Regions from separate parts of the Lacisediminihabitans sp. genome, predicted to be linked through region 2. Evidence: predicted binding sites of a transcription regulator. Region 2 holds the regulator's gene; the other holds the start of a gene.

Region 1 (3,408 bases), on a different contig from region 2:
GGTCGCTCCTCCGGCGGCACCGACTCCGCCTGCTCCCACCCCGCCGGCGCCCCCGGCGGCCGGCTACGCCGCGCCCGCCTACGGAACGACCGGCGTCATCGCACCCAAGAAGACCCTCAGCCTGATCGGAATGATCGCCGGCATCGTCGGCCTGCTCGGCTTCTGGATCGTCTTCATCCCGATCGTCGGTTCGATTCTGCAGCTCTTCATCCCGGCGGCCGCGCTCGTGCTCGGCATCATGGGCCGCAAGCGCGAGGGACTCCCGGCGAGAGGATTCTGGCTCACCGCCATCATCACGGGAATCATCGGCCTGGCCATCGCGATCATCGCCCTCATCGGCTGGATCGTGGTCATTGTCGCGGCCGGCGCCAACGGCTACTACAGCAACTGAGTCAGCCGGGCCAAACCGCACAGGACGAAGGGCCCGCCTCCTCCGGGAGGCGGGCCCTTCGTCATGCCGAGGGCGTCAGGTGCGCTCCACCAGCAGCGCGCTGTGCCGGCCGGCCACGCGGGTGACGACGAGGGTTGCGCTGTTGTCGCCCTTGAGTTTGAGCCTCTTGCGGAACTCGGCCGGGTCGAGATCCACCCCGCGCTTCTTGATCTCGAGACGCCCGATTCCGCGGGCCGCGAGCTCCTTACGCAACGCCCGCTCGTCGAAAGGCAGCACCTCCAGAACGCGAAAGCACGTGGCGAACGGTGTCTCTATCGCGCTGTTCGAGGTGAGGTAGGCGATGCCGTCGCTGAGCATCGTGGCGTCGAGGCGCCTCGCGAGGTCGCCGATCAGCCGGGCCCGGATGACCGCGCCGTCGGGCTCGTAGAGGTACTCGCCCAGCTCGCCGGTCGGGGCATCCTCGCTGTCCGCATCCGCGCTGAGCTCCGCCGTGCCGTGAGCGCCGATGACGAGGGCCGACCGGCGGATGCCCGGCCGGGCCAGGGAGCCGAACCACAGGCCGAGCTCCACAACGTCCCGATCGACGGACACCCACTGCGCCTCCGCGTCCGCGGGGATCAGGTCGCGGTCGATGCCGGGTCCGAGCTTGATCCCGGTGGGGAGCGTCGCCGCCGTCGCGAAGGCGAAGTCGAGCGAGGGGGAGTAGTCCGCCGGATTGGTCACCCGCGAGGTGTTCGAATGCCCCGAGGTGCGCCGCGCCGGGTCGAGGAACACCGCGTCGAAGTCGGTGACGTCGATCTCGGTCGCATCGGAGTTGACGACCGTCGCGTTCGGCCAGGGCGCCAGGTTGTAGGCCGCGATCGCCGCCGTCACCTCGTCCCGTTCGACGGCGGTCACCTCGAGCTCCAGGGCGGCCATCGCCATCGCGTCCCCGCCGATTCCGCAGCCGAGGTCCACCACGCGCCACACGCCAGCGGCCCGGAACCGGCCGGCATGCAGGGCGGCGACCTGAAGACGGGTCGCCTGCTCGAGACCGGCCTCGGTGAACAGCATCCGCGAGGCGAACGGCCCGAACTTGGCCTCGCCCCGTCCCCGCAGCTTCGACTGGCTCAGCACGGCGGCGACCATCGCGGGGGAGTGCCCGGCCTTGCGCAGCTCGGTCACCGACTTCAGCACATCGGCGGCCGACTCGTACGGCGGCAGGGAATCGAGCAGCCGCAGGCCATCGGCGGAGAGAATTTCGCGCAGCTCGGAGATGTCCATCCGCCCCATTCTCGTACGGATCCCCGCAACCCCCGCATCCGCCCGCTCTCCGAAAACGCAGGAGATTCGGGATGCCGCCCGCAATGTGAGCGCGCCCGTCGCGGTTTGCCACGAAATCTCCTGCGTTTTCGGCGGTGCGGCCGGCACGCGGGACCACGCCGAACGCAATCGGGTCTGGCACTCCGATTGCACGAGTGCTAATGCGCGGCTAAGCTACATCTGGCACTCTCACAGTGAAAGTGCTAACCCAAGATTTCTAAAAAGTCATTCAGAAAGAGGTCAACCGTGTCGGTCTCCATCAAGCCGCTCGAGGATCGCATTGTCATCAAGCAGGTCGAGGCCGAGCAGACAACTGCTTCGGGACTCGTCATTCCTGACACCGCGAAAGAGAAGCCCCAGGAGGGCGAGGTCGTCGCGGTCGGACCAGGTCGCATCGACGACAACGGCAACCGCATCCCGCTCGACATCGCCGTGGGCGACAAGGTCATCTACTCCAAGTACGGCGGAACCGAGGTGAAGTACGGCGGGGAAGACCTGCTCGTGCTCTCGGCTCGCGACGTGCTCGCGGTAGTCGTCCGCTAGTCAGCTTCCTTCGAAGGGCCCGTCCGGTACGCCGGACGGGCCCTTCGTTCTTCTCGGGGCACGAAATCCCGTAGCATGCGAACAGTGACCAGCACCGCCTCCCCCCGTTCGCACGAGCGCTCCGGCGTCTTCTTCGCCATCGCCGCCTACGGGCTGTGGGGATTCCTTCCCGCGTACTTCCTGCTTCTGCAGCCGGCCGGCGCGATCGAGATCGTCGCCTGGCGCATCCTCTTCTCGCTCGTCTTCTGTGCCCTCATCATCACGGTCACGCGCAAGTGGCCCCAGCTCGTCGCCATTCTGAAGCAGCCGCGACTCGTGCTCATGATGGGTCTCGCCGCCGCGCTCATCTTCGTCAACTGGCAGGTCTACGTCTACGGAACCCTGAGCGGTCACGTGATCGAGACGTCGCTCGGCTACTTCATCAACCCCATCGTCACGGTGCTGCTCGGCGTGCTGCTGCTGCGCGAACGGCTGAGGCCACTGCAGTGGATCGCGGTGGGAATCAGCGGCATCGCCGTGCTCGTGCTCGCGATCAACTACGGGGCGCTGCCCTGGATCTCCCTCACCCTCGCCTTCTCTTTCGGCCTCTACGGCCTCATCAAGAAGCGCGTGGGCGGCGCGGTGGATGCCGTGAGCGGCCTCACCATCGAGACCGCGTGGCTCGTTCCGGTTGCCACCGTTCAGCTGCTCGTGGTGGGCGCGGGTGCCGGCATCACCTTCGGCACGGTCAGCCCGTGGCACACCGTCGCCCTCATCAGCGCCGGGGTCGTCACCGCGATACCCCTCCTCCTGTTCGCCGCCGCCGCGCGCCGCTTGCCGCTCGTCTACATGGGTCTCATCCAATACCTCGCGCCCGTGCTGCAGTTCCTCTTCGGCGCGTTCGTGCTGCGCGAGGCGATGCCACCCGTGCGCTGGGCGGGGTTCGCGCTGGTCTGGGTGGCGCTCATCGTGCTGAGCATCGATGTCTTCGTGGCCGGCTCCCGCGCGCGTCGCGCCTCGCCGATCGTGGCCTGATCCCCGGGTAGGGTTCGGGATGATCCCCAGCTAAGGACCCCCATGCCGAGCCCACGCACTCTCGTCGTCGTCGCCCTCTCCGCGGCCCTGAGCCTCGCCGTCGCCGGCTGCGCGACCGAAGCCCCGAAACCGGTGCCGACCACCACTCCGAGCTTCTC
Region 2 (3,408 bases):
CTCGAGGCGAGCGGCTACGACTGGTACGAGGTGAGCAACTGGTCGAGGCCGGCCGGAGTGGCGGATGGCGCGCTTCCCACGGTGGGGGCGAGCGCCGCCGATCAGCGTTCCCGTCACAACCTCGCCTACTGGCAGGGCCACGACTGGTGGGGCGTCGGGCCGGGCGCCCACAGTCACGTCGGGGGAGTGCGCTGGTGGAACGTGAAGCATCCGGCCGCCTACGCCGAGCGCATCCTGGCCGGCAACTCGCCGGCGGCGGGTCGCGAGACCCTCGACGAGGAGACCAGACGGGTGGAGCGGGTGCTTCTGAGCACCCGCATCCGCGACGGACTCGCCGTGTCAGAACTCCCGGCCCCCGCGCGCACCGCCGTGGCCGGTCTCATCGGCGACGGCCTGGTGGATGGGGCGGCCGCCCTGCGCGGCACGATCCGGCTGACCCTGCGGGGTCGGCTGCTCGCCGACGCCGTGGTGCGCCGGCTGCTGGACGAGTAGACGCTAGTCACCGATGAACTTGATCGCCATCGGGTACACGTACCGCTCTCCGCGGTCGGCCGCGACCGCGGCGACGATGCAGAAGACGATGTTGACCACGGCCACCGCCACGAGGATGAGCGCGCCGACGAGGAACCAGATCGTGAAGAGGCCGACCACGTAGCCGAGCAGCACCGTGAGCTGGAAGTTGAGCGCCGCCGTCGTGTGCTGGCGAACGAACGCCCCGCGATCCTTGAGCACGATGTAGCCGATGAGCGCGGGCAGGAAGTGAAAGAAGATGCCGCCCACATGGATGAGCGTCGCCCAGAGTTTCTCGTCTGCCGGTTTGATCGGCTGGACGGTCTGGTGGGGGCTGCCGGGGGGAGTTGTGGTTTCGGACATGACCCCATTAAAGCAAGGTGCCCGGGAGCGCTGCTCCCGGGCACCCGATACCGAGCTACTTGATGAGGCGAAGTGCGACGGGGTAACGGTAGCTGCCGCCGCCGTTGACCTTCACGCCGCCGAGGATCGAGAAGATGATGTTCACCACGTAAAGGGCGAACTGCAGGAACCCGATCAGCAGGGCGATAGGGAAGAACACCGCGGCCGTGATGACCCAGAGGATCTGGAGCACGATCCACGCACCGATCCAGGTGATCTGCCAGTTGAGGGCTTCCTTGGATTCCTGCCGGGTCAGCGTCCCGCGGTCTTTGAAGACCAGGAAGATGATGAGCGCCGGGAGAAACCACAGGACTCCGCCAAAGTGCGCGAAGGAGGCCCACTGCTTGTCTTCGGCGGCCGTGAGAGGCGCAGCGGGCTGGGGAGCCATCGGCTGCGGTGTCGGTTCGGTCATGTGCGTTGCCTTTCGAGTGGGCGGCCCGGCCATGTGAACAGGGCCTTGGTGCGCTCGCGCCGTCGCCATTCTCGGTGAGAAGAGTTCGTGTGCGAGTACATGCATAAGGTACTGCGCGTCTCGCTCCGTGTGCAATGCCTGCGTCGCAGCGTGTCGCGGTACAATTGGCAGTCTGCAGTCGCGAGTGCTAAAGACCGGAGGTGGTGCTGGATGGTGTCAGAGCGTGGTCTCGACGTACTCCGGGTCATCGTGCAGGACTACGTGGCGTCCCGGGAACCGGTCGGCTCGAAGTCGATCGTGGACCGCCATTCCTTCGGGGTGTCGGCGGCGACCATCCGCAACGACATGGCGCTGCTCGAGGAGGAGGAGCTCATCGCCGCGCCGCACACGTCGTCCGGCCGCATCCCCACCGACAAGGGCTACCGCGTCTTCGTCAACCAGCTCGCCGACCTGCGCCCGCTGAGCGCGGCCCAGCGCACCGCCATCGAGAAGTTCCTCGGGGCATCCGCCGACCTCGACGAGGTCCTGGGGCGCACGGTGCGCCTGCTCTCCCAGATCACCCACCAGGTGGCGCTCGTGCAGTATCCGTCGCTCACCCGCTCCCGCATCCGGCACGTCGAACTCGTGCGCCTCACCGCCACGCGGATGATGACGGTGCTGATCACCGACACCGGCCGCGTCGAACAGCGGCTCATCGACGTGGCGCCGGGCCTCGACGAGGAATTCCTCGACCGGCTGCGCACCAGGCTGAATTCGTCGCTGGGCGGGCTCGCGCTCGCCGAGGCCGCCGAGAGGCTCGCGACGCTCGCCGACCAGTTCCCGCCGGAGCAGGCTCCGGCCGTGAGGCACATCGCCACCTCGCTCATCGAGCAGGTGCTCGCCAATCGCCAGGACAAGCTCGTCATGGCCGGTGCGGCCAACCTCGTGCGCACGGAGGAAGACTTCACGGGAAGCATCTACCCTGTTCTCGAGGCGATCGAGGAGCAGGTGACCCTGCTGCGACTCTTCGGCGAGATGGAACCCGACCAGAACGGGTTCTCGGTGAGCATCGGAAGCGAGAACGCGCAGTTCGGTCTCGGCGAGACCTCGGTGCTCACGACGGGGTACACGGCATCCGGAGGCGAGCTGTCCCGGCTCGGCGTGATCGGTCCGACTCGAATGGACTACTCGAACAACATCGCCGCGGTGAGAGCCGTGGCCCGCTATCTTTCCCGCCTTCTCGGCGAGGAATGAATGACATCGGCGCGGTGGCCGGCCTTCGGGCCGACCACGATCGCGCCGAGAATGCAAAGGAATTGGATTGGCTGACCACTACGAAGTACTCGGTGTCGGGCGCGAAGCGACGACTGACGAGATCAAGAAGGCGTACCGCCGCCTCGCACGGGAGCTGCATCCCGACGTGAACCCCGGGGCGGACGCCTCCGAGCGCTTCAAGCTCGTGACCCACGCGTACGACGTGCTGTCCGACCCGCAGCAGCGCCAGCAGTACGACCTCGGCCCGCAGGCCGGCTTCGGCGGCGGGGGTGGGGCGAACTTCGGCGGCTTCGGCGACATCTTCGAGACCTTCTTCGGCGGCGGCACGAGCCGCGGGCCGCGCTCCCGGCGCGAGCGGGGACAGGATGCCCTGGTGCGGGTGGAGGTGGACCTGGACGAGATCATCTTCGGCACCACGCGTGACGTCGAGGTCGACACGGCCGTGCTCTGTGAGACCTGCAACGGCTCATGCTGCGCCCCGGGCACGCAGCCGGTGACCTGTGACATCTGCCGCGGCAGCGGCCAGATCCAGCGCGCCGTGCGCAGCCTGCTCGGCAACGTGATGACCTCGAGCCCGTGCGGCACCTGCCGCGGCTACGGCACGGTCATCCCCAACCCCTGCCCCACCTGCCAGGGCCAGGGCCGCGTCCGCGCCCGCCGCACGATCCCGGTGGACATTCCGGCCGGGGTCGACACCGGCCTCCGCCTCCAGCTGCCCAGCCAGGGCGAGGTAGGCCCGGCGGGAGGCCCGAACGGCGACCTCTACCTCGAGATCAAGGTGCGTCACCACGACGTCTTCAGCCGCAACGGTGATGACATCCTCGCCACGC

Evidence for each region. The regulator HrcA, encoded in region 2, represses chaperone genes, less so after heat shock. The targets are predictions, from matches to a motif close to TTNGCACTCGNNNNNNNCGAGTGCNAA.
Region 1: a site for HrcA is predicted at 1,829-1,855, ahead of groES (co-chaperone GroES). Genes of this name have one in related genera too.

What each region holds. Positions count from the first base shown of each region.
Region 1 is NZ_JAYSJZ010000088.1:14,308-17,715, forward strand. Features, by position in the region: gene ACHZD8_RS13670 (hypothetical protein) at 1-391, shown strand, start outside; gene ACHZD8_RS13675 (methyltransferase domain-containing protein) at 467-1,654, opposite strand; gene groES (co-chaperone GroES) at 1,940-2,236, shown strand; gene rarD (EamA family transporter RarD) at 2,312-3,250, shown strand; gene ACHZD8_RS13690 (ABC transporter substrate-binding protein) at 3,293-3,408, shown strand, end outside.
Region 2 is NZ_JAYSJZ010000026.1:198-3,605, reverse strand. Features, by position in the region: gene hemW (radical SAM family heme chaperone HemW) at 1-492, shown strand, start outside; gene ACHZD8_RS02745 (DUF4870 domain-containing protein) at 496-873, opposite strand; gene ACHZD8_RS02740 (DUF4870 domain-containing protein) at 929-1,324, opposite strand; gene hrcA (heat-inducible transcriptional repressor HrcA) at 1,535-2,557, shown strand; partial or broken gene dnaJ (molecular chaperone DnaJ) at 2,625-3,408, shown strand, end outside.